Regions from separate parts of the Rhodococcus sp. MALMAid1271 genome, predicted to be linked through region 1. Evidence: riboswitches for the same ligand, from Rfam matches in the RefSeq annotation. Region 1 holds a riboswitch; each other region holds the start of a gene.
What was found. A riboswitch is a leader RNA that binds a small molecule or an ion and turns the genes downstream of it on or off. The one in region 1 is predicted to bind cobalamin.
Positions count from the first base shown of each region.

Region 2: another riboswitch for cobalamin. It lies ahead of metE (5-methyltetrahydropteroyltriglutamate--homocysteine S-methyltransferase); the one in region 1 lies ahead of ACOQFP_RS03510 (energy-coupling factor ABC transporter permease).
Region 3: another riboswitch for cobalamin. It lies ahead of ACOQFP_RS19560 (ABC transporter substrate-binding protein); the one in region 1 lies ahead of ACOQFP_RS03510 (energy-coupling factor ABC transporter permease).

Region 1 is NZ_JBMIRQ010000046.1:1,677-12,213, reverse strand. It holds gene ACOQFP_RS03550 (DUF4873 domain-containing protein) at 1-378, opposite strand, end outside; gene ACOQFP_RS03545 (TetR/AcrR family transcriptional regulator) at 375-1,160, opposite strand; gene ACOQFP_RS03540 (AurF N-oxygenase family protein) at 1,267-2,256, shown strand; gene ACOQFP_RS03535 (diiron oxygenase) at 2,253-3,116, shown strand; gene ACOQFP_RS03530 (flavin-containing monooxygenase) at 3,113-4,600, shown strand; gene ACOQFP_RS03525 (SDR family NAD(P)-dependent oxidoreductase) at 4,597-5,445, shown strand; gene ACOQFP_RS03520 (ABC1 kinase family protein) at 5,465-6,847, opposite strand; gene ACOQFP_RS03515 (carboxymuconolactone decarboxylase family protein) at 6,851-7,399, opposite strand; cobalamin riboswitch at 7,505-7,626, shown strand; gene ACOQFP_RS03510 (energy-coupling factor ABC transporter permease) at 7,653-8,372, shown strand; gene ACOQFP_RS03505 (energy-coupling factor ABC transporter substrate-binding protein) at 8,365-8,688, shown strand; gene cbiQ (cobalt ECF transporter T component CbiQ) at 8,724-9,470, shown strand; gene ACOQFP_RS03495 (ATP-binding cassette domain-containing protein) at 9,467-10,309, shown strand; gene ACOQFP_RS03490 (ABC transporter substrate-binding protein) at 10,358-10,537, shown strand, end outside.
Region 2 is NZ_JBMIRQ010000035.1:8,735-19,271, reverse strand. It holds gene ACOQFP_RS01830 (DNA repair helicase XPB) at 1-602, shown strand, start outside; gene ACOQFP_RS01825 (DUF3239 domain-containing protein) at 668-1,336, shown strand; gene ACOQFP_RS01820 (LLM class F420-dependent oxidoreductase) at 1,338-2,324, opposite strand; gene ACOQFP_RS01815 (pyridoxal phosphate-dependent aminotransferase) at 2,386-3,558, shown strand; gene ACOQFP_RS01810 (AraC family transcriptional regulator ligand-binding domain-containing protein) at 3,555-4,574, shown strand; gene ACOQFP_RS01805 (alpha-ketoglutarate-dependent dioxygenase AlkB) at 4,653-5,273, shown strand; gene ACOQFP_RS01800 (3-deoxy-7-phosphoheptulonate synthase) at 5,305-6,393, opposite strand; cobalamin riboswitch at 6,631-6,839, shown strand; gene metE (5-methyltetrahydropteroyltriglutamate--homocysteine S-methyltransferase) at 6,978-9,233, shown strand; gene ACOQFP_RS01790 (iron-siderophore ABC transporter substrate-binding protein) at 9,343-10,383, shown strand; gene ACOQFP_RS01785 (MarR family winged helix-turn-helix transcriptional regulator) at 10,437-10,537, shown strand, end outside.
Region 3 is NZ_JBMIRQ010000108.1:381,960-392,496, forward strand. It holds gene ACOQFP_RS19530 (hypothetical protein) at 1-825, shown strand, start outside; gene ACOQFP_RS19535 (GNAT family N-acetyltransferase) at 807-1,361, opposite strand; gene ACOQFP_RS19540 (TIGR03668 family PPOX class F420-dependent oxidoreductase) at 1,533-1,952, opposite strand; gene ACOQFP_RS19545 (putative bifunctional diguanylate cyclase/phosphodiesterase) at 1,967-3,325, opposite strand; gene ACOQFP_RS19550 (substrate-binding domain-containing protein) at 3,419-4,483, opposite strand; gene ACOQFP_RS19555 (MFS transporter) at 4,531-5,730, shown strand; cobalamin riboswitch at 5,776-5,898, shown strand; gene ACOQFP_RS19560 (ABC transporter substrate-binding protein) at 5,905-6,933, shown strand; gene ACOQFP_RS19565 (FecCD family ABC transporter permease) at 6,930-7,955, shown strand; gene ACOQFP_RS19570 (ABC transporter ATP-binding protein) at 7,952-8,710, shown strand; gene ACOQFP_RS19575 (nuclear transport factor 2 family protein) at 8,851-9,327, opposite strand; gene ACOQFP_RS19580 (glyoxalase) at 9,382-9,747, shown strand; gene ACOQFP_RS19585 (tetratricopeptide repeat protein) at 9,872-10,357, shown strand; gene ACOQFP_RS19590 (PPOX class F420-dependent oxidoreductase) at 10,443-10,537, shown strand, end outside.

The DNA of each region.
Region 1 (10,537 bases):
TCGTTCGAGCGCCAGATCCTGATGATCCGGTACCTCTGCGCCGTCGCCTGCGCTGTCCGGATCGACCTCGGGCTCGAGCGGGTACGGGGGCATCCCGGTGCCCTGAAGCCGGTACCGGCCCCAGAAGTCGACGTCGCCGACCAGGACGGGAGCATCGCCGGTGTCCGTACTGAGTCGGCCTTTGCTGCTGGTGCCGACAGTCTCCATGAAACTCCGGAGCTCCTCGTGGGGTCGGACTCGGCCGTACCAGCGGAAGATTCCGTCGATGGGCTGGGAATGGCCGCGCAGATCGATCTGTACATCGAACTCGGCCCCGTGGGCGTCGAAGATCAGCTGTGCCGGGCCTCGGTAATCGGGCTTGCCGGAGAGATCGCTCACTGGTTCTCGCTTCCTTCCGTGGGAACGAACGCACGATGCATGGGTTGATCGGACTCGAGCCGGACGCCGGCACGCGCACAAGCGGATTCGACGAGTCCGTGCACGATGGCAGCCAGATGTGCAGTGAAGGCCTCGGTGGTCATGGTCGATTCTCGGTCCTCGGAACTGCCGAGCCACCAGTCCGTCGCCGAGGCCACCGCCCCGAACGTCGAGTAGGAGACGATCTCGACGGTCGAACTGTCCACTGCCGGACCCTGTATGGCGTCGGCCAGTACGCGGGCCACCGCATCGGACGCGGCTCGCGCCGAATCCAAGGCCGGATCCCCGGCCACGCCTGCCGAGGTTCGGCGGTCCGTGGTGCGAGCCAGGAAATGGCCGTGCACGAGAAACCGGAACAAGTTGGGATGATCGGTGACTATCGCTGCGTAGCCGGCGACACTGTGATCGATGAGGTCGGTGACGGAGTCTTCGAACAAGTTGACGGTGTTCATGATCCGGTCCCACAACATGTCCTGGACGTTCTGGACTATTGCGGTGTGCAGATCGGATCGATCGGCGAAATGCCGATACAGCTTTGGTTTGGCGGTACCGGCTGCTTTCGCGATATCGCCCATGCTGACGTTCGGGCCGTGTTCGTCGATAGCGATCAGTGCGGCCGCAACCAGTTCTTGTCGCACGCGAAGACGGTGCTCACGCCACCGTTCGGTGCGCGCATCGATCTTCTTGCACGGTGTCGAGTGTCGTCCGTCTTCGGGGTTGACACGTCCTATGACTTGAACCACACTCGGACAGTACCTACTACCGCCGGTACTGGCTACCGTGAGTTTCGGATAGACCAGGTCTCGAGGTGGAGTCGATCGCGAGGGGGGATCGGTTGTGAAGCGTGCGATGGGACGTGTCGATGCCGCGGTATCCGGGGGAGCGAGCACGACGCTGCGCCCACAGCTGACCACCGAGGACCTGGCCGTCTCGCGGGGCCGAACCGTCGGGCCACGCCAGAAGACTGCGAAACGCCTGCTGAAGTCGACTGCCAACAAGTTCTTCGACGGCGAGGTCGACATCGATTGGGACGCCCCGGTCGTCGAGGGCATGCGATGGATGCCCGAGCATCGAGTCTCGCTGTACCGAACCAAGTTGTGGGACAAGCTCTCCGAGGAGCAGCGCCGCGAACTGGGGCGGCACGAGATCGTCAGCATTCTTTCCTTCGGTATCTACGCCGAGGGTTTTCTCAGCGCAAACCTGCTTCGGGTGTTCGGAAAGGGCACGTTCTCCGATCATTCGATGTATTCGATAGCCGAAGTGGGGGAGGAATCGCGCCACTCGATCATGTTCGGAAAGTTGATCGAGAAGACGGGTCTGAAGCCGTACCTCCTGCCCAAGGCAGGGCTGCTCCTTGCGCGGATCGGCCAGTTCTTTCCTCTCGGACCGGCCACCTACGGCGGAACACTTCTCATCGAAGAAGTCCTCGATCGTGCGCAGCGAGAAGCGCAAAACGATCCCGAAATGCAACCGCATCTGCGTCAGATGATGCGCATCCACGTGATCGAGGAATCACGGCACATCACCTATGCGCGGGAAGAAATGGTGCGTGCGATGCAGTCCACCAATCGGGTGAACCGCGCACTTCACCGGGTGATTCTTGCGACCATCGCGAATTTCACATACGTGGCATTGATCAATCCGCGCGTGTACAGATCCGTCGGAATCAACCCGATACGAGGGATCGTCACCGCTATGGCCAGCCCGACCTACAAGTCCAACATGCAATTCTTCTCCGAACCCATGATCCGATTCTTCGCAGAGGCGGGGATGTGTGACGGAGTGGTGACACGTCGGTTGTGGAAGATGACTCGGGCAATGCCGGATGACCTGGCATGAGCGCGCGTTCGTCAGCTGTCCAGTACGATCCGCATGTCGATATCGATTGGGAATCACCGTGGCGCAGTGAAGAATGTGCACTTCCGCAGGAATCGGTGACGCTGTACGGAACGCGCGTGTGGGCCAAGCTGGCCGGGTCGGACCAGCGCACCTTGGCTCTGCACGAGGCGGTGAGCAGATGGAGCACAGTTGCGTATCTGTCTGCGATATTGACCGGCAATCAGCTCAGGCGGGTAGCCGAAGAGGGACTCAACAGCTCGGACTCCCGCAACGCTCTGGACGAGGTGTCGAAGAGTTCGCGCACCACGATCACGTTCGGGCGGCTGGTCCGTGCCACCGACCTCGCGCCGTACAAGCCTCCGCGGGGGACGGCGACCGCCGTCAAACTGTTGAGCTTTCTGCCGTTGGGTGCCGCGTCGCACGCGTCGATGTTGTTGGTGGAGGAAACCTTCGCTCGGACGATGGCGGCTGCCGTGACCGACCCCGGCATCGAACCGCATGTTCGCCAAGCGGTGCGAATTCACCGGTTCGAGTGTGACGAACGTTTCGAGTTCGCGCGGTCGGAAGTTCTCGCCGCGCAACGAAAGTCCAACAGAATTTCGCGCGCGTACAATCGGTTGCTCCTCGCGGTTCTGGCCAATGTCATTCTGCGTCTCGGTGTTTCGTTCGAGGTGTATCGATCCATCGGCATCGGTCCGATGCGCGGTGCCCTCATCTCTCGGCGTCGGCGGGCCGCCATCAGAAGGCGGGATGCTGCAGCCACCGTCGCCTTCCTCGATTCGGCGGGGATGCTCGACGGCGCGGTGACCGCAGCACTGTGGCGGCTGACCGGTGTAGTGCAGTCGGACGAGCGACAATGACGGTCCACCGCACGGGTGTGTTGATCATCGGGACCGGTTTCTCCGGGCTCGGCATGGCGATCGAACTGCGTAAGCGCGGGCGCGAGGACTTCCTGGTGTTGGAGAAGGCCGAGGAGGTCGGTGGTACCTGGCGCGAGAACACCTACCCCGGATGCGCCTGCGATGTGCCGTCCCATCTGTATTCGCTATCGGGAGAACCGAATCCGTACTGGTCGAAGATGTGGTCCGGTCAGCCCGAGATACTGGCCTACCTGCGGTCCCTCGCCGACAAGTACGAGCTACGTCGTAGCATTCGATTCGGCAGCACCTGTTCCGGCGGGTACTGGGACGAGAGTCGAGCGCGCTGGCACGTGACCACCGCCGAGGGCGACGAGTACATCGCCCAGTTCCTCGTCTCGGGGGTCGGTGCGCTCCATATCCCGAACGTTCCGACGCTCCCCGGAACCGAGACCTTCACCGGCAGTGCCTTCCACTCGGCCCGGTGGGACCACGACGTCGATCTCACGGGCAAGCGCGTCGCGGTGATCGGAACCGGAGCGAGCGCAGTACAGTTCGTGCCCGAGATTGCCGAACGAGTGGCGCAGCTCCAGCTCTATCAACGCACACCGGCGTGGGTACTGCCGCGACGGAACTTCTCACTGCCCAAGACGGTGCAGCGAGCGTTCGCGAGGGTTCCGTTGTTGCGACGCGCAGTTCGAGGCGCGGTGTATTGGAGCGCGGAGGGTTTGGCCATCGGGCTCAACGGTCACTCCGCGCTGTTACGACCCGTGGAACACGTGGGCAGGCGCTTCATCCGAAGAGAGATCTCGGACCCGGAACTGCGCGCGAAACTGACCCCGAGCTATCGCATCGGGTGCAAGCGAATCCTCGGCTCCAACACCTACTACAGGGCGCTGAACTCCCCGCGGACCGAAGTGATCACCGATGGTATCGCCGAGGTACGCGCCGGCTCGATCGTCGACAACAACGGCGTCGAACGCGAAGTCGACGTCATCGTCTACGCGACGGGCTTTCGCGTCACCGACGGTTTCGACAGCCTGAACCTCGCAGGCATCGGCGGTCGGAAGCTGGTGTCGCACTGGAAGGAACACGGCATCGCCACCCACCTGGGAATCACGGCAGCGGGATTTCCCAACGCGTTCTTTCTACTCGGGCCCAACACCGGACTTGGTCACAACTCGGTGGTGTTCATGATCGAGCAGCAGATCAAATACGTCCTGCGGGCGCTCGATCTGATCGAACACCGCGCTGCCGACGCGATCGACGTGCGAGAGCCGGTACAGCACCGGTTCAACGCCGAGATCCAGCGCAAGCTGCGTGGCGGCGTGTGGAGCACCGGTGGGTGCACCAGCTGGTACCTCGACAGCACCGGCGTCAACCGAACCGTCTGGCCGGGGTTCACCTGGCAGTACTGGCTGCGCACCCGCACGCTCGATCCCACCGAATACGAACTGCTGCAGGCGAAAGAGAACGTGAGTATATGAAGAATCTGGGAAACAAGGTCGCCGTCGTCACCGGAGCCGGATCGGGAATCGGGCGAGCACTGGCGATCGATCTCGCCGGTCGGGGCACGCGCCTCGCGCTGTCCGACGTCGACGGACGCGGGCTGGCCGATACGGTGGCGGCATGTGAGGGGGTCGGAGCCCAGACCCGCTCGTACGAGCTGGACGTCGCGGATCGGGCGGCGATGTATTTCCACGCAGACTCGGTCGTCAGCGATTTCGGTCGCGTCGATCTGGTGATCAACAACGCGGGCGTCGCGCTCGCCGCAGACGTTCTCGACATGAGCTGGGACGACTTCGAGTGGGTGATGAACGTCGACTTCTGGGGAGTCGCCAACGGCACCAAAGCCTTTCTGCCCGCATTGATCGAGTCGGGTGACGGCCACCTGGTCAACATCTCCAGTGTGTTCGGACTGATGGGCATCCCCGGTCAGAGCGCGTACAACTCGGCGAAGTTCGCCGTACGCGGCTTCACCGAGGCATTGCGTCAGGAAATGAAGATCGCGCGGCATCCCGTCGGCGTCACCTGTGTGCACCCGGGTGGCATCAAGACGAACATCGTGGCCAATGCCCGCGGCATGGACAGCCTGGGGGATGTCGACAAGGTATCCGAGGCGTTCGAGCGCATAGCCCGAACAACACCGACGCGTGCGGCGAAGGTCATCCTCGCCGGAGTGGAGAAGAACAAGCCTCGGGTGCTCATCGGGCCCGATGCCCGCGGTTTCGACGCGATTCCGCGCATCATCGGACCTCGATACCAGGACATTCTGGCGCCGCTGAATCGACTCGGCACCAAGGCGGGCAAGAAGCTGCGAATCACCCAGTAGCAGATCACCCAGTAGTGAATTACCCAGTAGTGTCCCGCCACTGTTGTTCGGCGATGCCGAGCTCGGTGACCGGCGGGTCCCCATAGATCCATTCGCGAGCGATGCTGTGCCAGTTGGCCGTTGCCTCCAGCTGCCCGAGAACACCGAACGTCAGGAAATCTGCCCGACGCGAGAACAGGTGTTCGGGCGGCAGGTTCTGTCGCTGCATTGCGGTACGTTGTCCGCCGCGCGGGTCGATCGCGAGCATCAACCCACTCGACGCCATCGACGGCGTCACCGTCATCACCCGATCGACCAGATTCCACTCGGACGCCGCGTAGACGTACTCGAGGCACTCGTCGGGGCTGACACCGGCCGATGCGTCGACGACCCCGCGGGCGATCATTGCGGCCAGGAGGTTCTCGCCGCGTTCCTCCGATGCCATCCGCAGGCAGTCGATCTCGAATGCGACGTGTTCTCCTCGCATCCGGTTGAACAACCCGAAATCGATAAACCCCACGCGACCGTCGTTGCCGAGCAGGACGTTTCCTGGATGCGGATCACCGCAGAATTCGTGGTACCGGTAGAGCGAACCGACGTAGAAGCGGTAGACGATCTCGCCGATGCGATCACGGTCGGAGGCAGGGAGAGACCGGATGCGATCGAACGAGACACCGTCGAAGAATTCGGTGACCAGAACGCCTCGGGTGCACATGGCCACGATCGCGTCGGGAACGACGAGATGCGGGTGACCGCGGAACCGAGCCGCCAATGCATGCTGGGTGCGGGCTTCCTCGACGTAGTCGAGTTCGCGCTCGAAGTTCGTCCGTAGTTCCTCGATCAACTCCGGTGCCGCGACCGCGGGAAGCGCGTTCCGCCAGAATTTGAGGAACAGCGCCAGGTTCTTCATGTCCGCGCGCACGGCCGCGTCGACGCCGGGGTATTGCACCTTCACTGCGACCGCTCGGCCGTCGTGCAGACGGGCACGGTAGACCTGGCCGATGGACGCGGCGGCGATGGGAGCGGAGTCGAACTCCGCGAAGAGGGTATCGATGCTCGCGCCCAGCTGGGTCTCGATCACGGTGCGCATCGCATCGAAATCGACTTCCGGTGCGCTGTCGCGGAGCGCGGCGAGCTTGTCCTGGAACCGTTGTCGATGCTCCTCGGGTACCAGAGTGAGGTCGAGTACCGAGAGCATCTGGCCCAGCTTCATCGCCGCGCCCTTCATGCTGCCGAGCACCGTCACGAGCTGATCGGCAGCCTGCAGGGACCTCTTCTCCGAGATTTGTCGTCGCAGTTCCTCGGACCGCCCTGCCATCGAAATCCGTGCTCCTGCACCGCGGATGGCCTGGCCGGCCACCGCGCGCCCCAGTGCCCCGCCGCGTGCGGCCCGCGAGGTGGGTATCGGACGATCGGTGGGCATCGCCTAGCGTTCGGTGAAGTCGCGCTCGACGCGCAGCGTGCCGAGAGTGGTTGCCAGACCGTCGTATTGGGTGACCAGCAACACGAACTCGATCAGGCGACGTTCGTCGAACTGCATCGTCAGCTCGGTCCAGGTGGCATCGGTGAGGGTCTTGGTGGCGACCAGTTCGTCGACGGCGGTCAGAATGGTGCGGTACCGCGTCGCCAGTCCGGGTGCGTCCGGGCCGATTTTGATCGACTCGAGCAGATCACGGTCGATACCTGCGCGCCTGCCCAGTCGAATGTGGTGGTCCATCTCGTATGCGGACTCGCGCAGGTGCGCGACCCGCAGGATCACCAGTTCGGATTCCTTGCGCGAGATCTTGCCTCCGGGCATCAGATGCCCGCTGTAGAACAGCCAGGCGCGGAACAGCCCACCGGTACGGCCGAGGGTGGTGAACAGATGCGGATTCGGCACCCCCGCGCCCCTGGCGATGACCTTGCAGATCACCCAGTTGACGGGCCCGAGAGTCTTGGCGGTACCGGAGGGAATGCGTGGAGTGCTCACAGTCACACCGTACCGACTGGTAGCCCAGCCGTCCCCGAGGAAGCGGCAGAACGAGGATTCTGGCGATCGACTGCCCGTCCGGTGATCGGATCGACTCGGTTCGTGCAATCATCTAGCTCGAAGTGTGCTGGTGCGGGGAACCCGGTGAAATTCCGGGACGGTCGCGCCACTGTGAGCGGACTCGACGTGTCGAGCCGTAAGTCAGATTGCCGAACCAGCACGTCGACTCACATCGGACGCGTCATCCAGGGAGTTACACGTGCATATTGCAGAAGGATTTCTGCCGCCCGTACATGCGGCGGTATGGACCTGCGTCGCAGCACCGTTCGTCGTTCACGGTGCCCGCGCAGTCGTTCGACAGGTCAGGGAGAATCCGGAGAGTCGACTGCTGCTGGGCGCGGCCGGAGCGTTCACGTTCGTGCTCTCGGCCATCAAACTACCGTCGGTGACGGGAAGTTCGTCCCATCCGACCGGTACCGGCCTGGGCGCGGTGCTGTTCAGGCCCCCGGTGATGGCGTTCCTCGGCACGTTGGTGCTGCTGTTCCAAGCGGTACTTCTCGCGCACGGCGGGCTCACGACCCTCGGCGCGAACGCGTTCTCGATGGCGATCGTGGGTCCCTGGGTGGGGTACGGAGCGTATCGCCTGTCGACCTCGCTGGGCGGTGGTCTGTCGATCTCGGTGTTCTTCGCGATGGTCTTCGCCGACCTCTCGACGTACTGCACCACCTCGGTGCAGATCGCGTTGGCCTTCCCCGATCCACAGACGGGGGTGGCCGGAGCGGTCGCCAAGTTCCTGTCGATCTTCGCGGTCACACAGATTCCGTTGGCCATCGCCGAGGGGCTGCTCGGCGTGCTCGTGATTCGAGTGTTGCGCAGCGTTGCGATGCCGGAGTTGATCAGACTCGGGGTGCTGAAGGCACCGAAGGTCCCAGCCGTCACCGACGCCCCGTCGACAGAGAATCGAGCAGCCGATGCGTAAGAGCACAGTGACCACCATCTTGTTGATCGCCGCTATCGTCGCGATCGTCGGCATCGCACTGGTCGTGGATTCGCGCCGAAGCGGAGACGAGGAGCGGTTCGTGGGTACGGATTCGGCCGCGACCAGCCGCATCGAAGAGGACCACCCGGACTACCAGCCCTGGTTCCAGTCGGTCTTCGCGCCCACCTCGAGCGAGGTCGAGTCGGGACTGTTCGCGCTGCAGGCAGCCTTGGGCGGAACCGTTCTGGGGTACACCATCGGTGCGTTGCGGGGCCGGCGCCGCAACGATTCCGCGACCACCGCGACGTCGAGCTGAGCGCCGCCCGCCGCACGGCCGTGCGGGGACTGTCCGTGGACAATGCGGCGTGGTCGAGCGCGTGGCGCGACCGAGCGGTATCGGACAAGGCCCTGCTCGGTCTGGGCTTGGTAGTGTGCGCGCTGCTGCTTCCGGCGTGGCCGGGCTCGATAGTGGTCACCGCAGTCGCCCTGAGCTGCAGTGTGTTCGGGGCGCGTACGCCGCTACGCCTGCTGTTCGGTGCGTTGCGGGCACCGGCGGTGTTCGTCGCACTCGGTGCCGTGTCCATTGCGGTCACGGTGACGACCGAACCGCGGTTCTCGCTCGGCGTCGACCATTCGAGCCTGGTGCGGGCGGGTGAGGTGACGCTGCATGCGATCGCGGGTACGACATCGGTTCTGCTGCTTGCGATGTCGACACCGATGGTCGATATTCTCGACGGTCTTCGGCGCTGCCGGGTGCCGAGCATCTGCGTGGACATCGCCGGCCTGATGTATCGGATGCTGTTCATCCTGCTCGATTCGGTGGGGACGATTCGACAGTCGCAGGCTGCGCGCCTGGGTTACTCGTCGACTCGACGGGCGATGGCCTCCACCGGTTCGCTCACCGCATCCGTTCTGCTCAAGTCCTGGGACCGGGCCTATCGGTTGGAGGCGGGGCTTGCCGGACGTGAATTCGGAACCGACACGCGCACACTGCGTCCCGATCGGCCGAGTTCTCATAGGTTCGTGCTCGTGTCGCTACTGGGCTTCGTGGCGATAGTTGCGCTGTCGACGGCACCGATCGGATGGGAACTGCTGTGACGCATCTCGGGATCTCCGGCCGCGAGCTGTTCGTGCGTTTCACCGGCGGGCCGGTGGTGCTCGCCGGTGCGACGCTGACGGTCGCGCCACACCGCCGGACTGCGCTTCTGGGTGCCAACGGCTCCGGTAAGACGACATTGTTGCGGTGTTTGTCCGGTGCCGTCGAACCGGAATCCGGTCGGGTCGAGGTCTGCGAGGAGGCTCTGAAGTACTCGCGAGCCGGACTGCGTGCGCACCGTCAGCGCGTGCAATTGGTGTTGCAGGACCCGGACGATCAGCTGTTCTCCGCCGACGTCGAGCGAGATGTCGCCTACGGCCCGTCGAACCTCGGGCTCTCGGACTCGGACGTGCGCGACCGAGTGGACGAGGCATTGGAGCTGATGGGCATCGAGCACCTCCGCCGCCGACCGACTCATCACCTGTCCTATGGCGAACGCAAACGGGTCGCCACTGCGGGTGCTGTGGCGATGCGTCCTGCCGTGTTGCTGTTGGACGAGCCGACGGCAGGCCTGGATCCGGTGGGTGTCGACGAGATGTTCGGAGCGTTGGACCGGTTGGAGAAGGCCCAGACCACGGTGCTGCTGTCGACTCACGATGTGGCTCTTGCGCTGGAATGGGCAGATTCGGTGGCTGTGGTCGTCGACGGTGTGGTGCATCAAGGACTTCCCGATGTGTTGCTCTCGGACACCTCCCTGCTGAGCAGGGCGCGGCTGAAGATGCCATGGGCGTCGGAGTTGGCGGGGCAGTTGGTTCGGGCCGGACTGATCGCTCCCGATGCCACGCCCCACACCGTCGACGAGGTGGTGGCGGCGCTTCGGCGCGCCGATCCCGAGGCATGATTCACACCCGATTCAACGCTATTGATGAGGTAAGGCTATCCTCTGTCCATGCTCGAATCGACACGCCGTACCTCGGCACTGCGCGCTCGTATCCCGATACTCCTGATGGCCGTCGTTGCCATGACCGCGGCCTGCTCCACAGTCGAGCGCGCCGATGACACGCCCGATGCCACTCGATCGATAGCCACCGTTCGGGGAACGGTGAACGTGCCCGAGAACCCGCTGCGC
Region 2 (10,537 bases), on a different contig from region 1:
AGGACATCGAAGCTCAGGGCTGGATCGCCCCGGCGGAGTGCATCGAGGTCCGAGTCACCCTCACCGACGCCGAGCGCATGGCGTACGCCGTCGCCGAACCCGAGGAGCGCTACAAATTGTGCTCGACGGCCCACACGAAGACAGCCGTCGTGAAGTCGATTCTCGACAAGCATCAGGATGCTCCGACCTTGGTGATCGGTGCGTACCTCGATCAGCTCAACGAGCTGGGTGAAGCGCTGAACGCGCCGGTGATCCAGGGCTCGACCAAGAACAAGGAACGCGAGGTGCTCTTCGAGGCCTTCCGGAAGGGCGAGATCCAGACCCTGGTCGTCAGCAAGGTCGCGAACTTCTCGATCGATCTGCCCGAAGCATCGGTGGCAGTTCAGGTTTCGGGAACGTTCGGGTCCCGGCAGGAAGAAGCGCAGCGTCTCGGCCGCCTGCTCAGGCCCAAGCACGACGGCGGTCAGGCACACTTCTACTCGGTGGTCTCGCGCGACACCCTCGACGCCGAGTACGCCGCACACCGGCAGCGTTTCCTCGCCGAGCAGGGTTACGCGTACCGCATCACCGACGCAGACGATCTGCTCGGCCCGGCGATCTGAGTCCACGCGTCCGCATTGCCGTCGTGGTAGGACGCACGCATCCTCGGCGTGTTAGGAATAGCCCTGTGCGCAAGTTCCAGTTCCCCGTAGACGTAGCCCATGCGAAGTCGGTCAACGAGACGTTCACCGAGCTTCGCCGGCTACGCACCTCCGCAGCGGTCACGGCAGTCTTCCTGATCGCCCTCGGAGCATGGTTCATCTGGATCGCCACAGCGTGGTCCTACATCCTCGGTGCGGTGTTCTGCATCGGTGCGGCCACCTCGCTGTGGGTGATGGTGTGGGCACCTCGCAAGATGGGCTCCATCGAATCACGATATGCCGCAGGCGATCTGGTCCCTTCGGTGGTGGCCGAGAAGCTACCGGACGGTGCGCTGCTGCTCGCGCTGATCGATATCGGGAAGCCCGGGGTGGACGAACCGTACTACGTGCTGATCACCCGCAGAGTCCGCGCGCTCCCCGGCCACGCCATGGAACGCGGTGCCCAGGTGCCCTCGGTGTCGGTACTCGCCGATCGCGGCAGAAACAAGGGCGGGCGGACGTGGCAGTTGGTCTCGGTGATGCCCATTGCCTGGGGCACCACCGACCAGGCGGTCCTCGCCCGCGCAACCGATGCCATCACCGAGGGCGAATGGGCGTTGCTGCATGCCAACATCGGACTGTCGGAGAAGGTGCGCACGTCCAAGAACCAGCAACTGCTCATCGATCGAGCGGAGCTACCCGAGGACCTGCGCTGATCTACCCCAGCGCCCCGATGACCTCGCGCTCGAACAGTTCGATACCGGAACGGTCGTAGGCAGCCTCGGGAAAGTAGAAGATGCCGTAGGTCATCCCCTGCTGCTGCAGCGCCGTCAGATTCCGGACGATCTGTTCGGCAGTGCCGACGGCAGGCATGCCGCGAAATGCCGTCAGAGCTCCCGCCGCCTTGTCCGCACCCACGTACTCGGTGAGCCGACTCTCGAGCGCGCGGAGCTTGTCCTCCACCTCGGCCTCGGTCGCGCCGATGATCACGTTGTAGTTCGCCGAGCGGACGATGGCATCGAAGTCGGTGCCCACGGCGGAGCAGTGCTCGCGCAGCAGGGCCGATTTGGCCGCGAACCCGGTGGGGGTTCCGTCGAAGTTGGTGTACTTCGCGTATTTCGCCGCGATCCTCAGCGTCACCTTCTCGCCGCCGCCCGCGATCCACAGCGGAATTCCGCCCTCCTGCAGCGGCAGCGGACGCACCACGGCACCGTCGATCCGGTAGTGCTTTCCGTCGAAAAAGACTTCGCCGGTCGTCCAGGCCTGAGTGAATATCTGAACGCCCTCGTCCAGCCGTCCCAATCGTTCTCCAGCAGAGGGGAAACCGTAGCCGTAGGCGCGGAACTCGTGTTCGTACCAGCCCCCGCCGATACCCATCTCCACGCGACCTCCGGAAATGATGTCCACCGTGGCAGCAACTTTGGCGAGATAGGCCGGATTGCGATACGACATCGCGGTGCACATCTGGCCGAGCCTGATCCGGGAAGTACTCGCGGCCAACGCAGACATCAGCGACCAGGCCTCGTGCGTCGCCTCGTCGGTGGCCGTGGGAACGGTGTGGAAGTGGTCGTACACCCACAGGGACTCCCATGGTCCGGCCTCCGCGGCGAGCGCGTGATCGCGCATCACCGTCCAGTGCCGAGCGGGATCGATACCGACCAGATCCAGCCGCCAGCCCTGTGGAACGAACAATCCGAATCGCATGACAGCACAGTACAGACGCAGCCCGAATATTCGGCTCCGCACTGTGAACTACGCTGCAGGAATGTCCGAGATGCCGCCCTCGCGCACCGTCGCGCGCCTGCGCCCGTTCGCATCGACGATCTTCGCCGAGATGACGTCCCTAGCCGTGGCCACCGACGCCGTCAATCTCGGGCAGGGCTTTCCCGATACCGACGGGCCGCCCGCCATGCTCGAGTCGGCACGCGAAGCCATCGCACAGGGGCTCAACCAATACTCCCCCGGCCCCGGCATGCCGGTACTGCGCCGCGCTGTCGCCGCCGACCGCGAGCGGCGATTCGGGCTCGGCTACGACCCCGATTCCGAGGTGCTCGTCACCGTCGGTGCCACCGAGGCGATATCGGCAACCCTGCTCGGATTGATCGAACCGGGTGACGAGGTCCTTCTGATAGAGCCGTTCTACGACTCCTACGCAGCCGCCATCGCCCTCGCCGGTGCCACGCGCACCTCCGTACCATTGGTCGCCGACGGGGCGGGGTGGACCGTCGATACCGATGCCCTCGAACGCGCCGTCGGGCCGCGCACGCGCATGCTGATCGTCAACTCCCCACACAATCCGACGGGTACGGTCTTCGACCGCGCCACCATGGTCCGCATCGCCGAGATCGCAACGGCCCACGATCTGCTCGTGCTCACCGACGAGGTGTACGAACACCTCGTGTTCGACGGCGGGGTACATACGCCGATCGCGACACTGCCGGGAATGTTCGAGCGCACCGTCACCGTGTCGAGTGCAGCGAAGACCTTCAATGCCACCGGGTGGAAGACGGGTTGGGCGCTGGGCCCTGCCGCTCTGATCGACGCTGTCCGCGCCGCCAAGCAGTTCATGAGTTTCGTCGGCGGCACTCCTTTCCAGCCAGCAGTTGCGTACGCACTCGAGCACGAACAGGCGTGGATAGCGGCGATGCGCGACGGGCTCCAACGCAAACGAGACACGCTCTCGGCTGCGCTGTCCACCGCTGGAGCGGATGTGAAGCACAGCGCGGGAACCTATTTCGTGTGTGCCGATATCGCGTCGTTCGGGCGCGGTGACGCCTACGAATTCTGCCGGTCGCTGCCGCAACTGGTGGGTGTCGCGGCAGTTCCGGTCACGGCGTTCGTCGACGAGCCAGCCCAATGGACGTCACTGGTGCGCTTCGCATTCTGCAAGCAGGACGAGGTGCTTGCCGAGGCCGCCGAGAGGCTACGGAAATTGTGACTCCCCAGCCCACCATTCCGGCGTATTTCATCCGAAAAGCCGTCGACCTCGCAGCGAGCGGTGGGGCGGACTTGACCTACCCGTTGTCGATGGCCGACATCGCAACCTCCATCCTCGACGACCCGACGAAGCGCCTGACCACCGAACAGGTCACCTCGTTCACCAAGGCGGTCTGGGCGATGACCGGTGACGAGCTGTTCGGCCTCGCCGCAGTACCGGTGCGGCGCGGCACCTTTCGGGTGGTGTGCCAGACCCTCATTCACACCGAGAATCTATCGGCCGCGCTGACCCGGATGTCCGAGACGATGCGCGTGCTGATTCCGGTCCAGCCGATGATGCTGAACAGAACCGAGGACTCGACGGTGTTGACGGTGCACGTCCACGCCACCACCGATCTGAGCGCCGAGGCCAACGAACTCGCCGAGCGACTGCTGACCGACTTCCTGTTGATTCTGCTGCACCGATTCGCTGCCTGGCTCATCGGCAACCGGGTCAAGCTGCTGTCGGTGCAACTGCCGTACGAGTTTCCGGGGCCCGAGGCCGCCAAAATGTACGACGCGATCTTCGGCACCCGGGTGGAATTCGGAACCGACCGTGCCACACTGGAATTCGACAATGCAGTCATGCGCGCACCGATCGTGCAAACCGAGGACACTCTCGCCGAGTATCTCGCGGAGTCACCCAATCTGCTCTTCTCGTCCCGAGACTACGACAGCACCGCATCGAGCCAGGTTCGCCGCGCTCTCGAAACCGGATTCAAAGGCGGCGCACCGGGAACCGAGGCCATCGCGGAGATGCTCAACATCAGCCCGCCGCACCTGCGGCGCGTCCTCCGCCAGGAGGGCACCTCCATCAACCAGATACGAGAAGAAGTGCTGCGCGATGCAGCGATATCCGGACTCAGCCGCGGCGACAGCGTCGACGACATCTCGACCCGTCTCGGTTTCTCCGAGCCGAGTGCGTTCCGCCGAGCCTTCAAACGCTGGACCGGCCAGACTCCCAGCGCATATCGGTAACAGCGCATATCTGTAGCTCAGCCGACGCAGAACTCCGCTCACTGGAAATGGGAACACCTGTTCGATACGGTGGATGTCATGTCGATCGCGATGCAGGGCTCGTTGTTCGGTGAGGACGACGGTGGCGTCGGAACGCTGGATTCGGTCACCCGCCGTGAGCTGACCCGCGGAGCCTGGGTGGACGTGCGTCCGGGCTGGTTGTCCGATACCAACTTGTTCGATTCACTCGTACACGCCGTCGACTGGCGCGCCGAGCGCAGGCAGATGTACGACCGGGTGGTCGACGTGCCGCGTCTGGTTCGGTTCTACGCCGAGCGTGAGCGCTGGCCGGATACCGCGCTGTACACCGCACGCGATGTTCTCGACGATCACTACCGCAGCGAGCTCGGCGAATCCTTCGCCACCGCCGGACTGTGCTACTACCGCAACGGATCCGACAGCGTCGCCTGGCACGGAGACAACATCGGACGCAGCGCCACCGAGGACACGATGGTGGCGATCGTATCGCTCGGTGCCACGAGGCAACTCCTGCTCCGACCTCGCGGTGGCGGCTCGTCGCTGAAATTCACACTCGGCCACGGCGACCTGGTGGTGATGGGCGGCTCGTGTCAACGAACGTGGGAACACGCCATCCCCAAGTCGACCCGCGCGGTCGGCCCACGCATCAGCGTGCAGTTCCGACCACGCGGGGTTCGCTGAAACACCCTTCGCCGACGCGCGGGGTCCTCGGTCACTCGGCGCGCGCGCTTCGACGCTCCTCGACGGCCGCGGCCAATACCCTCAATTGTGTTGCCGTCGTGTCCCAGTCGAGGCAGGCATCGGTGATGGACTGCCCGTACACCAAATCCTCGCGACGGCCGAGTTCGAGATCCTGACGCCCGGCGACCAGGAAGCTCTCGAGCATTAGGCCGACGATCCCGTGTTCACCCGCTGCAACCCTGGCGGCCACGTCGGTGACCACGTCGACCTGCTTGTTGTGGTCCTTGCGGCTGTTGCCGTGGCTGGCGTCGATGACCACACGTTCCGGCAAACCCGACTTACGTAGTCGTGCGACGGTATCGGCAACCGACTCGGCATCGTAGTTCGGCCCGTCGACGCCGCCGCGCAGTATGACATGGCAGTCCGGGTTTCCGACGGTGCGGATCAAAGCACCCTGGCCGTCCAGGTCGGTTCCGGGGAACACGTGGCTCGCCGCAGCGGCTCGCGTTCCATCGACCGCCACCTGAATGTCGCCCTCGGTCGAGTTCTTGATTCCCACCGGCATCGACAGTGCACTGCACAGTTGACGGTGCACCTGGCTCGCCGCGGTCCGTGCTCCGATCGCACCGTAACTGACCAGGTCGGCGATGTACTGCGGGGTGATCGGGTCGAGGAACTCGCACCCGACCGGCAGACCGAGGGCGGAGATATCGAGCAGCAGTTGACGCCCCACCCGCAGGCCCGAGTTGATATCGAAGCTGCCGTCGAGGTGCGGATCGTTGATCAGACCTTTCCAACCGAGCGTCGTCCGCGGCTTCTCGAAGTAGACACGCATGACGATGTGCAGTCGATCGCCCAGTTCGGACGCGATGGTCGCCAGACGCCGGGCGTAGTCCAGAGCAGCGTCGGTGTCGTGCACCGAGCACGGTCCGACGACGACGATCAGGCGATCGTCACGGCCGTCGAGAACGTCGACGACTCCGGCGCGGCCGGTACGGACCGTGGCCGAGATCGCATCGTCGACGGCATGTTCGCGGCGCAGCACCGACGGCGCTGCCAGCGGGCTGATGCTGATCGTTCGCTGATCGTCGAGCGATGGGGTTTCGAGAGAGAGTGTCATGAGAGGGCGTTCCTGTTCTCGGGCCGGCCCTCATGCTCCACGCGCACTTCGAGCCGGTCTGCATCCGGCTCGTGGGGTGGAGGTCAGCGCATGGCGTCGCTGGCTGACCCACCCGGGGCCGGCCTGCTAAACCAGAAATACGTGCGCTGCATGGGATGTACCGTAACAGACCGTCGGCGACGGCATCTATGCTCGTCCCTGCAGTCGGTTCGCCGGGTGGTCACGAGGAGCCCCGAAGTTCACCACGGCGTCGAAGCGATGCGTTGATGTCTTGCGCGTCGTGAGAGGGAACCCGGTGAGAATCCGGGACTGTCCCGCAGCGGTATGCAGGAACGACCGCCGTCAACGAGCACTGGAGAAGCCTCTCTGGGAAGCGACGGCCAGTAGGTGTGATCTCCGATCACGTGCCTGTGAGTCCGAATACCTGCCTCCTGTGCTGCGCGCGCCGCGCGTAGCGGTTCACCGCCCCGTGGAATGGGCGAGTAGACCTGCAGCTTGTTCGGCGTATGCCGACGCATGGGGCTCAGGTTCTCGCACGCTCGGTGGTGTGCCACCCACCTGTGACGTACCTGGAGAAACACGACGTGACATTCGAATTCACCACCACGATCCTCGGGTCCCCCCGAATCGGACCGAAGCGCGAGTTGAAGAAAGCTGTGGAGTCCTACTGGGCAGGCGCACTCGATGCGTCCGCTCTCGAATCGGTGGCCGAAAGGCTCCGCGAGGACAATCTGAGGGGCTTGCTCGCGGCCGGCCTCGACTCCGTTCCGGTAGGCACCTTTTCGTACTACGACCACATCCTCGACACCGCGGTCATGCTCGGCGCGCTACCGAAACGGGTGCAGGACATCGAGAACGAACTGGACCGGTACTTCGCCGCGGCCCGCGGCAACGACACGGTTGCACCACTCGAGATGACGAAGTGGTTCGACACCAACTACCACTATCTGGTCCCGGAGATCGCACCGGACACGGTGTTCTCCCTGCATCCGGAGAAGATCCTCGACGAGCTGAAACAGGCGCGCGCGCTGGGCGTTCCGGCTCGACCCGTGCTGGTGGGGCCGGTGACGTTCCTGCTGCTGTCGAAGGCTGTCGGCAGCGGAGCCCCGCTGTTGGACCGACTCGACGAGATCCTGCCGCTGTATGCAGAGCTGTTGACGCACTTGGCCGCTGCCGGTGCCGAGTGGGTTCAGCTGGACGAACCTGCGCTCGTTGCAGATCGCACCTCGGACGAGATCGACTGCGCCACGCAGGCTTACCACTACCTCAGCGCCCTCGAGACCAGGCCGGCCATTCTGGTGGCGTCGTACTTCGGCGATCTCGGCGCCGCGCTACCCGCGCTCGCATCGACCGGGGTCGAAGGGCTCTCGATCGACGTGACGGTACCGGGCACCGTCGAGCAGATTGCCGGCGTGCCTGCGCTCGCGCACAAGCGCATCGTGGCGGGCATCGTCGATGGGCGCAACATCTGGCGAACGGATCTGGACCGAGCGCTCGCGACTCTGGGCAGGCTGCTCGGCAGCGTCGGAGCGCTCGCGGTATCGAGTTCCTGCTCGCTGCTTCATGTTCCGTACAGCCTCGCGGCCGAGACCGATATCGTCGATCCGCTCCGGTCGTGGTTGGCGTTCGGAGCCGAGAAGGTCACCGAGGTGACGGTGCTGGCACGCGCGCTGCGCGAGGGCATCGACTCGGTGTCCGCCGAGCTCGACGAGGCGCGTGCTGCACGCGAGAGCCGTCGCCGTGACCCGCGCGTCCACGACGCAGCCGTGCGGACCCGACTGGATTCGGGCATCCGCGTCGACCGCGCCCCGGCCGAGCAACGCCGCAGGGCACAGGCCGAGGGGCTGGAGTTGCCGGCACTGCCGACCACCACGATCGGATCGTATCCCCAGACCACGCAGATTCGACTCGCGCGGGCCGCGCACCGCTCGGGTGAGATCGATGACGCCGAGTACGTGCGCCGGATGCAGTCCGAGATCGCCAATACCATTGCGCTACAAGAGAACATCGGTCTCGATGTGTTGGTGCACGGTGAGCCCGAGCGCAACGACATGGTGCAGTACTTCGCCGAGCAGCTGAACGGTTTCGCGGCAACGACCAACGGTTGGGTCCAATCGTATGGTTCTCGGTGTGTACGTCCGCCGATTCTCTTCGGTGACGTCAGCCGTGACCAGTCGATGACCGTCGACTGGATCACCTACGCTCAGTCCCTCACCGACAAGCCGGTCAAGGGCATGCTGACGGGGCCGGTCACGATTCTCGCGTGGTCGTTCGTGCGCGACGACCAGCCGCTCGCCGAGTCCGCGGCCCAGATCGCCCTGGCTGTTCGAGACGAGAGCGTCGACCTGGAGGCAGCGGGCATCCGCATCGTCCAGGTGGACGAACCGGCCCTTCGCGAACTACTCCCGTTGCGCGCGATCGATACGGCTGCGTACCTGGAGTGGGCAGTGCACTCGTTCAAGATCGCGACATCCGGCGTGTCCGACGAAACGCAGATCCACACCCATCTGTGCTACTCGGAGTTCGGTGAGATCATCGACGCGATCGTGGCCCTGGACGCGGACGTGACATCCATCGAGGCGGCTCGCTCGCACATGGAGGTACTCGACGACCTCAACTCCGTCGGATTCGATCTCGGCGTCGGCCCCGGCGTGTACGACATCCATTCACCACGGGTGCCGAGCGTCGACGAGATCACCGAGTCGCTGCGTGCGGCATTGAGAGCTGTTCCTGCCGAGCGTCTCTGGGTCAATCCCGATTGCGGACTCAAGACCCGCGGGGTGGCCGAGATCGAACGGTCACTGACACATGTGGTGCAGGCGGCTGCGGCGCTTCGCTGACCGCGGGTGAGCGGAACTTCGTGCTCTGCGGCGAAGTTCCGCTCACCAGCTCGGCCGGATACAGGCTAGGCTTGCCTTCCTTATCCCCGTCCGGTGAAAGAGAACAACAGTGAAGCGCCTACTCCTGTCCGCAACCATTGCCGCGGTCACCGCCGTGACCACAGTCGCGTGCGGCAGCACGGCCGAGCAGACGGCCACCCCTCCCGGCAGCACTGCGTCATCCGACGACGCCGCCGCTCTCGCACCAGGGCCGACCGACATCCCCGACGGCATGGGCTCGGGAGCCGCCGACGGCGTATTTCCGCGCACCGTAGGCCATTTCGGCGGTTCCACCGAAATCCCTGCCGAACCGAAGAAGATCGTCGTCATCGCCACCGGTCAGCTCGACGCGGCCCTGACACTGGGCGTCGTCCCCACCGGGGTGGCCTACGGCAGCGGTGCAGAACTGGTCCCGGACTACATCAGCTTCTCGTTCCCTCAGTACGCGGATCAGATGACGCAGTTCGTCGACGTGGGTAACCGGCAGGAGGTCGACATCGAGGCGATCGCCGCGATCGAACCCGACCTGATCCTGGCGAACGAGACCGGCTCGGGGGATATCTACTCGACGCTGGCGACCATTGCACCGACCGTGCTCACCGAAGGCACCGGAGTGAACTGGAAGCAGGACTTCGTGCTGCTCGCCGACGCGCTCGGCCGGACCGAACAGGCCAGGGGCGTGATCGACACCTTCACCTCGGACGCGGCGGCACTGGGTGAGTCCTTTGCCGGCAGTGGCGCACCCACGGTCTCCTTCGTTCGCTTCACCGCAGACCGCGCGCGGGTGTTCGGCATCGCGTCGTTCGCCGGCTTCATCGCCTGGGACGCAGGCCTGGCCCGACCGGAAAGTCAGCAGTTCGCCAAGACCTCGCAGGACTTCAGCGAGGAGGAGATCCAACTGGCCAACGCCGATTGGGTGTTCGTGTCGAGCCAGGACGCCGGAGCCGATTCGAGCGCCGCGTCGTACACGACGAACCCGCTGTGGACTGGAATGAGCGCGGCCACCGAGAACCACATCGTTCGCGTCGACCACGATCCGTGGTACCTCAATGCAGGTCCGACGGCGGCAACGATCGTGCTCGATGGCCTGAAGAACGCCCTGCAGAGCTGACCCGAGAAAAAGGTAGGTTGCGCACAACTAAAACGTGTACTACCGTTCTTCGCATGGGCAACGAACTCGCACTCGACCGTCAGGTGTGCTTCGCGCTGTACTCCGCATCGCGGGCTACCACCGCGGTGTATCGCCCGATGCTCGACGAGCTCGG
Region 3 (10,537 bases), on a different contig from region 1:
TTGGTGTTTCTGAAGAACCGGTCGTTGACGCCGATCGAACGTGCGACTGCGGTCTCGATCTATTGCGGACGCGACGCGGTGATCAGTGGCCGGGCAGGGCTGGCGCTGCATGGCCTGGGCGCATCGGGATCCTTCGAGGAGACGTTCGCACTCATTCCGGAGTCGCAGCATCGCAAGTCGGTGGGTTTCGCAGCTGTAGAACGTACGTGGAGGATGCCCACCCCGGAGATCAAGTCCGGACTGCGCGTCGCGCCTGTCGTTCGCTGCCTGTGTGATGCGGTCCGACGGATGAAGAACACCGAACAGTGCATGGCGTTGATTGCGAGCGTCGTGCAACGGGGCGGGGCGACGGTGGACGCGATCATGAAAGAACTGGACGCCGGCAGTACTCGTGGAACTGCGATGCCTCGTCGAGTGCTGAGAGAATTGGCTGCGGGCGCACACTCCGTGGCCGAAGCGCAGGCGCAGAAGCTGTACGGGCGCAGCGGACTTCCGCCGATGCAACACAACGTTGCCGTGTACGACGAGCGCGGCAAGTTTCTGTTGATCGCGGACAATTGGCTCGACGACGTCGCATTGGACTGGGAAATCGATTCCCTCGAATATCACCTGTCACCCGCGGATCATCGAGCGACCGTTGCGCGGCGCGAGCGAGCACAGAACGCAGGGCTCATCGTCGTGACGCACTTGCCGAGCGATGTTCGTGACGATCCGGAGCGTGTGCTCGCCGATCTCCGAGCGCGCTACGACCAGGCCAGGGCGCGAGCTCGACCGAACGTCACGGTGCGGCCCTTGGCGGATCGGGACTACCGACAATCCGGCTGATACACCCACACCATGTGGCGGCCGGTTTCGGACGCAGCAGCGATGGGCCGATTCTCGACTCGGTCGAGAACAAAGCCGAGCCTCTTGGGTACGGCCTGACTCCTGAGATTTGCTTCATCGCAATGGATTTCGACTCGGTCGATATCGTCGAGCTTCAGCGCGACCGTCGTGAGCGCCGCGGTGGCCTCGGTCATGACCCCGCGACCCTCGGCATCGGCATCGAGCCAATATCCCAATTCGATTCCGCGCGGGCCGATTCTGCGGTGCATACCGATCTTGCCCATGAACGACCCGTCGGAGGGATTGAAAATTCCGAAATCGAACGTCTGCCCGCTGGCCCACTGCTCGCCCGCCTCCGCGATGCGGGCGACCTGCGTCGTGACCTCGGTAGCCTGATCCGTCACCCACCTCATCCACGGAAGTAACCGAGCACGATTGCGGGCAATGGCATCGGCGACGACCGCAGCATCGTCCATCGACTCCCGACGAAGCACGAGCCGATCGGTTTCGATGCACTCAGGAGGTACAGAAGCCATGCACACCAGTGTGGCGGCCCGCCGGTGCGTTGGCGAACGAATTTGGTCCGGACTCACCCCGCCGCCAGTCCACTCGATGTGACATCGACGGTCGAAAAGGCCACTCGACGTCACATTGAGTGAACGTGAGGACAGGTGAGCGGGAGGGCAGGAGGGCCGGGGGAGCGGAAGTCAGGAAGCCGACCAGGATCTCCAGGCCAGCTTGTCGATGATGATCACCGGACCCCCAGGTCTGTTGTCTTGATACTGACTGTATTTCGCAACGAGGGCATCGATGGCTGCTGTGCCTTCGTCGCTGGAGGCGTCGGCGATGTGTGCGTTTCCGTCGGCGCGGATCCACCACAGTTGTGACCAGTCGTCGCTGTAGTGGTCGACGATGAGGCTGACGGCCGGGTCGGCTCGGATGTTGTCCAGTCGTTGGAGTTTCCGGGTTGTTTTGGGTTTCCAGTCGATGGCGGTGACGATGCGGTCGCCGGTGGGTGCGACGGCGAACACGATGGGTACCAGGTGCGGTGTGCCGTCGGGGTTGATGGTGGACAGTTGTGCTCGGGGCGCGTCGGTGAAGCGTTGAACTTCGTTGTCGATCTTCACGTTCGGTCCTCGGTTCAGGCTGATTCGCTGTGGGTGCTGTGTCGGGCGATGAACTGTTCGAGGGCGGCGGTGGACATGGGCCGGCCGAGCAGGTGTCCTTGGCCGAAGGTTACGCCCATGTCGGTGCAGATCTGGAGTTGTTCGGGGGTTTCGATTCCTTCGATGACGGTGTCTTTGCCCAGTGTGGTGGTGACTTCTACCAGGGCTGCGCAGAGCGTGGTCATGGCTCGGCGTCGGTGGAGGTTGTCGCTGTCGAGGTGTTGGGTGAGTGATTTGTCGATCTTGAGTATGTCGACGGGGAGGGTGGCGAGTCGTTCGAGGGAGGAGAATCCGGAGCCGAAGTCGTCGATGGCGATGAGGACACCGTGGCGTTGGACGTCGCGGAGTTGGTAGTGGACGGCGTCGAGATCGTGCAGTGTTTGTGATTCGGCGAGTTCGAGTGCCAGGCAACCGGGTTCGATGCGGTAGGTGTCGACGATATCGATGACGTCGGTGGCGAGGGTGCCGGTGGCGAAGTGTGCAGGGCTGACGTTGACGCCGATTTGGAGGTGGATGCCCCTGGCTTGCCAGTCGGCGATGGTGTGCGCAACTTCGGCGATGATCCACATGCTCAGCGGGACGATGAGATCGGCGTCTTCGGCGAGCGGTATGAATGCGTCGGGCATCAGCAGGCCCAGTTCGGGGTGGTTCCAGCGGATGAGGGCTTCTGCGCCGACGACGTGTCCTGTCTTGAGTTCGACGATGGGCTGGTACACCATCGTGAGTTCGCGTTCGACCATGGCGATGCCGCGTAGCCGTTCGATGAGGTCGAATCGGATTCGGTTGGTGTGGTGCAGTTGGTCGGTGAAGACGTGGTGATTGTTGCGGCCGACGGCTTTGGCGGCGTGCATGGCTGCGGTGGCGTTGTGGACCAGTTGTGTTGCGCTGATGTCTGCGTCGGTGCTGGAGGCGACTCCGACGCTGGCAGTGAGGGTCAGCTGCCGGTCGCCCAGTTCGAAGGCGGGTTCGAAGACGCTTGCGAAGCCTGCAGCCATGGCGCGAGCGGCGATGGAGTGGCATCGCCGGGCGATGACGACGAATTCGTCTCCTGCGAGTCGGCCGATGGTGTCGCCTGGCCGGAGTGATGAGGTGAGTCGGTCGGCGATCAGACGCAGTAGGTCGTCGCCGGTGGCGGGTCCGAGTGCGTCGTTGAATTCTCGGAATCCGTCGATGTCGACCAGCAGCACACTGCAGTGGCTGTCTGCGCTGCGGTTGTCGAGTTCGGCGGTGATGAGGGCCAGGATTTCGTCGCGGCTCGGCAGGCCGGTGAGGGCGTCGTAGCGGGTTGTTGCGTCAGGGACATGACGGGGCGGCGCACCATGCTCTCGGCTCACTGTTCCCCCTCGTGGCCGGACAGCCATGAGTCATAGTAGCCCAAGAGATTGCTTTTGCGCTATAAACAGGGAACATGCCCTTTTTAGCGCCTATTAGACCATGTTGGTCTCGGTTTGTGGGCCGTTTCGGCGACCTGTGGACACGCGCTCCTCGATACTCCAGGCCGCGGAGTCGATCGCGGCACTGAGTCCGAGTACCCACCGTGCGGCCGAGCGGCCCTGGTCGAACAACGACTGCGCGACGGTGGTCAGCCCTGCAGACGCTGCAACGGTGGAGTCGTCCCACCCGGTGATGGCGAGTTGCGTCGGAATGTCGACTCCGGTTGCGGCAGCGGCGTCGAGTACCCCGAGGGCGAGTTCGTCGCTCATCACCAACAAGGTGTCGACGACGTCGTCTTGCAGCAACAGTCGCGCAGCTCTGTCGCCTTCTGCGCGTGCGTTGTGGGTGGTGAACAGGGTGGGAACTGCCGCCCAGTCGAGACCCAGACGGACGCAGGCGTCGCGGTAGCCCTCGAGTCGGGCTCGGGTCACCGGCATCGAGATGTCCGACGGTTCCGCGCCGTGCAGGGTGGTCGATTCGCGTCGGGAATCAGGTCGAAGTGCCACGACCGCGGGGCGTGCGTGCTCGGTCATTGCCGCGGTGGCGACTGCATCTGCCGCTGCTCGGTCGTCGATGCCGATCCACTCGACTCCGGGGTGGTGGGGCCCGCCTTGAATGCAGGTCGGACGGCCGGTGCCGACCAGCACGTCGAGGAGGGGGTCGTCGATCTCGGTGGTCCACAGGACGTATCCGTCGACCTGTGCGTCTCGGATCCGCGCGTTGTCGTTGTCGCTGTGCAGGTTCGGCAGCATCACCAGTGCGGTGTTCGCCTCGAGGCAGGCGTCGGCGATGCCCGTCAGAAAGCGTCGGGCCTGTGGATCCTCGAAGGCATACGTGAGGTTTTCTCCGAGTACGACGCCGATGCTGTTGTGCTTGCCGTTTCGTAGCGAGCGGGCTGCTCGGTTGGGTCCGGTGTATCCGAGCTGGGTCGCCGCCGCGTGGACGCGATCTCTCGTGGCCGACGAGACGCGGCTCGGTTGGTTGTAGGTATAGGACACGCTCATGGTGGATACGCCCGCGGCCGCTGCAACTTCCGCCATGGTCACCCGAGTGTTCACGGGCCAACTGTAGCGCGACACCTCGATGTTGTGTAACGTTACACAACATGTCCTCGCCCATGCCGAAGCTGCTCGTCCTCGCCGCGGCCGCCTTCATCTACGTCACCGCGGAAACGCTGCCCGTCGGGTTGCTCCCCGAGATATCGAGCGACCTGGGCGTCAGCGAATCTGCCGTCGGACTGCTGCTGACCTTCTACGCCTACGGTGTCGCTGCGATGACGATTCCGCTGATCAGAGTCGTGCAAGAGTGGCCGCGCCGACGCGTCATGGTCATCACCGTCGCCGCATTGGCACTGTCGCAGCTACTGTCGGCAGTGTCGGTCGGCTACCCCATGCTGGTGATCTCACGAATGCTTTGTGCCGCAACGCACGGCATCTTCTGGGCCGTCGTCGCACCCGTCGCAGCCTCGCTTGCGTTGCCCGGTAAGCAAGGCAAGGCCATAGCCACCGTCTACGTCGGTACCTCGCTGGCACTGGTTGCGGGGAATCCACTCACCGCGGCGATGGGTCAATGGCTCGGATGGCGAATGGCTGCAACAATTCTCGGAGTCGTTGCAACTGCTATCGCGGTGGCACTGTACTTCGTACTCCCGCCGCTGCCGACCAGCCGAGCCGATGAGGTACGGAAAAAGACACCGCGAGTGCTCGACGGCACCCTGGCCATCTTGTGTGGCGTGACTTTCCTGGCGGTCCTGGGCCACTTCGTCGCCTACACGTATTTCTCACTCATCGTCGATCGTGCGATCGGTTCAGCCGGAACGACGCTGACCCTGATGTTGATGCTGTACGGCCTGTTCGGGGTCATCGGTATATGGGTGATCGGCCGAACCTACGACCGGTGGCCGCGGTACTCCACCATCGCGGCCTTGGGCGCAGTCGCCGCTGCGGTCGCGATCTTGTGGTGCACGCTGATCGGAGCGCCGGGTGGGCTGGCCGTGTTCGCCGTCGGGGCCATTGCATTGTGGGGAATGGCGTTCACCACGATCCCGGTGTGTCTACAGTCCGCCGTGGTCAGGGCAGCCTCGGAAGATACCGACAAGGCGTCGGCGATCTATGTCGTGGCCTTCCAGTTGGCGATTGCCACGGGTGCACTGGTGGGCGGCGCCTTCATCGACCTCAGTGGCATCGTGACGGTCACTGCCGCCGCTACTGTTCTGGTCGCCGCTTCGCTGGCCGTGGTCGTGCTGGCGCGCAGTACTTTTCCTCGCAGTGTCCCACTCGAGCCGGAGTCGGCAGCAGCACGCTGACCTTTCGGGTACCGCACACGATAAGGTCAGCACGCGACGAACGAGGGAATCCGGTGCAATTCCGGAGCTGGCGCGCAACGGTGACGGGCGAGAGCTCGAAGTCCGAATGCTCGGGCGTCGTGGTTCACCCCACCCGCGGCTCCGCGACACGAGCCCCAAGCAGGAAGCTCTTCGATGCGTACCACTCTCGCCGTACTAGGCGCTGTCTCCGTTCTTGCCGTGGCCGGCTGCTCCTCCCCACCGCCCACTGCCGCCGTCTCCGTCACCAACGCCGACTACCCGCTGACCATCGAGAACTGTGGACGCGCGGTCACCGTCGATGCGCCTCCGCAGCGCGCGGTGTCTCTGAACCAGAGTTCGACGGAGATCCTGCTGTCACTGGGCTTGGCCGACCGCATGGTCGGAACGGCCACCTGGACGGACCCGGTCCGCTCGAATCTCGAATCGGAGAATTCCACAGTACCGAGGTTGGCGGACAACAAGCCGTCCCTGGAGGTGGTGTTGGATACCGAGCCCGACTTCGTCTCGGCGTCCTTCAGCGGAACCCTCGGGCCGGGAGGCGTCGCCGATCGGGATCAGTTCGAGCAGCTCGGTGTGCCGAACTATCTCTCTCCCACAGACTGTGACGGAAAGACCGACGACAGTGTCAATTCCGACGGCGCACGCACCACGCCGCTCGAGATCGACACCGTGTATCGGGAGATCCGCGATCTGGCGGCAATCTTCGACGTGCGTGATCGCGGGGAACGCTTCGTCGCGCAATTGCAGGACCGTTTCTCGCAGGCCTCCGGTGCCGTCGACGCATCGGGTGTGCGCTTGGCGTACTGGTTCGCCGACACCGACACCCCGTACATGGCGGGATGCTGTGGCTCCTCGGGCATCATCACCGATTCGGTCGGTGCCGACAACATCTATGCGGACACGACCGACGAATGGCCACAGGTTAACTGGGAGAGCGTTGCAGATCGCAATCCCACCGCGCTCGTGCTGGCGGATCTGAGTCGGCGCAGCATCGCCGGGGACGCACTCGGCAGCAAGATCGAATTCCTCGAATCGAATCCCGTCACGAGCCGACTGACCGCCGTCGAGGACAAGCGCTACATCGTGGTCAACGGAGCCGATCTCAACCCATCGATTCGCACCATCGACGGAGTCGAGAAAGTTGCTGCCGCTCTACAGAATTGGGGCCTGACCACCCGATGAACCGCACCGATCGGGGATTGTTGATCCCGCTTCTGCTCGGTGGCGGTGTGGTGTTGGTGCTCTCGATCGCAGTGGCCGTGACGATCGGACCGGCCAGCGTATCCGTCACCGATGTCTACCGAGTGATCCTGGCGCACATCGGGATCGGCTCGGCGCAGGTGAGTCGCATTCAGGACGGCATAGTCTGGGAGCTGCGGCTGCCGCGAACCCTGCTGGCATCGATCTGCGGTGCCGGCCTGGCGCTGTGTGGGGCCATCATGCAGTCACTGCTGCGTAATCCGCTGGCCGATCCGTTCGTGCTGGGGATCTCGTCCGGAGCTTCGACCGGCGCAGTCGTGATTGCCGTGCTCGGGGTCGGCGGCGGAGCTCTCTCGCTGTCGACCGGAGCATTCGCGGGCGCACTGCTGTCCTTTCTGCTCGTGATGCTTCTCGCCGCCGGTGCCGGCGGCGGCAACGACCGCGTCGTACTCGCGGGAGTTGCCGGTACCCAACTGTTCTCGGCCCTGACGTCGTTCATCGTCATTTCCTCGGCCGATGCCGAACAAACCCGCGGCGTGCTGTTCTGGTTGCTCGGCTCCCTGAGCGGTGCCGACTGGAGCGATGTGGCTCTGTGCGGCACGGTCGCGCTCCTCGGAATGGTGGTGTGCCTGCTCAACACCTCCGCCCTCGATGCGTTCACCTTCGGCCACGACGCGGCCGCATCACTCGGCGTGCCGGTCAAAGGGGTGCGAATACTGTTGCTCGTCATCACCGCACTGATCACTGCCGCCCTCGTCAGTGCCGCCGGAGCCATCGGATTCGTGGGACTGGTGCTCCCACACGCCGCCCGCTTCCTCGTGGGAGCGCGGCACCGAAGACTGCTCCCGACGACGGTTCTGATCGGCGCCATCTTCATGGTCTGGGTCGACACCATCGCCCGAACTGTGTTCGCACCACAGGAGATTCCCGTCGGCGTCGTCACGGCACTCATCGGTGTGCCAGCCTTCGCACTCATTCTGTTCCGGCTCAGGAGATCCCGATGACACTGCACGCCGTGGACATACGCTGGACCCGTGGCGGCCACCCGATCTTGAACGGCATCAGCTTCGAACCCGACGCGGGCGAGACCATCGGTCTGATCGGCCCCAACGGCTCGGGCAAATCCTCGCTCCTGCGCATCCTCGCCGGCATCGTCGCCCCCGACAGCGGCGACGTGCTGCTGAGCGGGCACAGTCTCGGAACCCTGCGTCGCCGACGCATCGCACGGCGCGTGGCGATGGTCGACCAACACTCCGACACCGACGTCGACATCAGCGTCCGCGACGTCGTCCGTCTCGGCCGCATCCCGCACCACGGCATCTTCGGCGGCGACACATCCGACGACGACACCGCCATCGCCCGAGCACTCGAAGACACCGGCATGACATCGAAAGCCACCCGCCGCTGGCACACACTCTCCGGCGGCGAACGCCAACGCGTCCACATCGCACGCGCCCTCGCCCAACAGCCCACCGAACTACTGCTCGACGAACCGACCAACCACCTCGACATCCAACATCAACTCGATATCCTGACGCTCGTCGCCGGACTACCCCTGAGCAGCTACATCGCCCTACACGACCTCAACCTCGCCGCCATGTTCTGCGACCGCATCATCGTGCTGAACAACGGCACCATCGTGGCATCGGGAACCCCGGACGACGTGATCACCGAACACCTGGTGCGCACGGTGTACAACGTGCACGCCACCGTCACCACCACCGAGACCTATCCGCAGGTGACCTACCGACGTCCGTGACCGCCCAGTCGACGGCGGTCGACCCACCCCACTCCCCTCGACCGAAGTCCACTCGATGTGACATCGACCCCCGAAAAGGCCACCGAATGTCACATCGAGTACCGGCAAAGGCGGCGGATCGAGGCGATTGGAGCACGAATTCAGAGTTGCCGAAGCTTCGTCTCGAAGGCGTCGATGCGTGTTGTGTCCTCGAAGAAGTCTTCCTGGGAGACGATTTTTCCCCAGCTCGTGCGGACCAGGAGCACGGTGCGGTTGCTGTAGATCTGGGTACCGTCGGCCGCGTGGGCTTGGTCGTCGAAGCGCACGAGCAGGGTCATGCGCCATGGTGCGCCGCCGCTGTATATCTCTGTGATCTGGCCTTTGATTCCGGCCGCGACGAAGTCCTGGAAGAATCTCTCGATGGCTGCGCGGCCGCGGTGGGTACCCGAGCAGCGGCTGTCTCCATCAGCGAATTTGAGCACCGCGTCTCGGTGGAAGGACGACAGTAGCGGGCGGTAGTTGCCCTTGTTCAGTGCGTCGATGTCTCGCTGCAGCTTGAGTGTCAGCGCTCGCATCAGCAGGAGCTTGAATGCGAAGGCCGTCGAGATGCCGGCCAGAAATCTCAGTTGCATGCTCATACGTTTGCCTACCGTTCACCGGCGTGTCAATCGAGTCGGCGGTACGTTCTGACGATGATCCATCATGTGCAGGTCGCGTGTCCGGTGGGCGGCGAGAACCTCGAGCGTGCGTTCTACTCAGAAGCCTTGGGCTGGGAGGAGATCCCGAAGCCCCCGCTGCTGGCCGGACGCGGAGGCTGTTGGTTTCGAGTGCCGGGTGTCGGTGGTCCTGACGGCGAGCTACATGTCGGTATCGACGATGACTTCATTCCGGCAGTGAAGGCGCACCCCGCATTTGTCGCCGACGTCGACGCGACCGCTGTGGCGTTGCAATCTGCCGGCTACCCGGTGGAGTGGGCCGACCCTGAGCAGATACCGGGTCGACGACGGTTTCATACCCGCGACGGGGTGGGCAACCGAATCGAATTCGTAGGCCGGTAGTCGGCGGGTGTTGTTGTTAGGAGGGGGAGTCGGACACGTCGCCCTCTCCGTGTCCCGATGACAATGCACGTGGGGACAGACCCAACGGTGGCGTCGGCCCGCAGCATCGTGCACGATCGATTCCATGCTGAGTTGGGAAGAGCGGATAGCGGAATTCTGGCGCGACGCGGACGATGCCGATCCCGATCGCATGCGGATCCAGATCAACCAAATACTGTCCGTTGGAGAGTGTTCCGACGCTCGTGGACTGTTCGAGAGAGCGTCCTTGGAAGACTTCCTGGGTGAGGAATCCGCGGCCGTTCCGCTGTACGAGGCATCGTTGTCCGAGGGGCTCGATGTCGACAGGGAGAACCAGGCTCGCCTTCAACTGGCTAGTTCGCTCCGCAATCTGGGTCGACAGGACGACGCGTTGCGAGTGCTGAACGAGTTCGAGTTCGCGGACGAATACTCCTCTGCGCGTGACGCATTCGCAGCACTCGCCCTCTGGGACAAGGGCGACGGTGCGCAGGCGTTGCTCAATGCACTGCATGCCGCAGATCCGGCGCTGGGGAGGTACCGTCGAGCAATCGGGGCCTACGCGGCGGAGCTGACCGACGACAGACAACCGTGAGGTCGGAACGGAACAAAGGCGTCTTCGACGACGTTCCCTGTTGAAAGTTCGTGCACGCTTGTTTCGACGACCAAATGGGGACACCATGACCGGAACTACCTACGATCCACATGCGCTTCTCGAGCAGAGCCGAATCGGTGTGCTCGCCACCATCAAAGCGAGCGGAATGCCGCAGCTCTC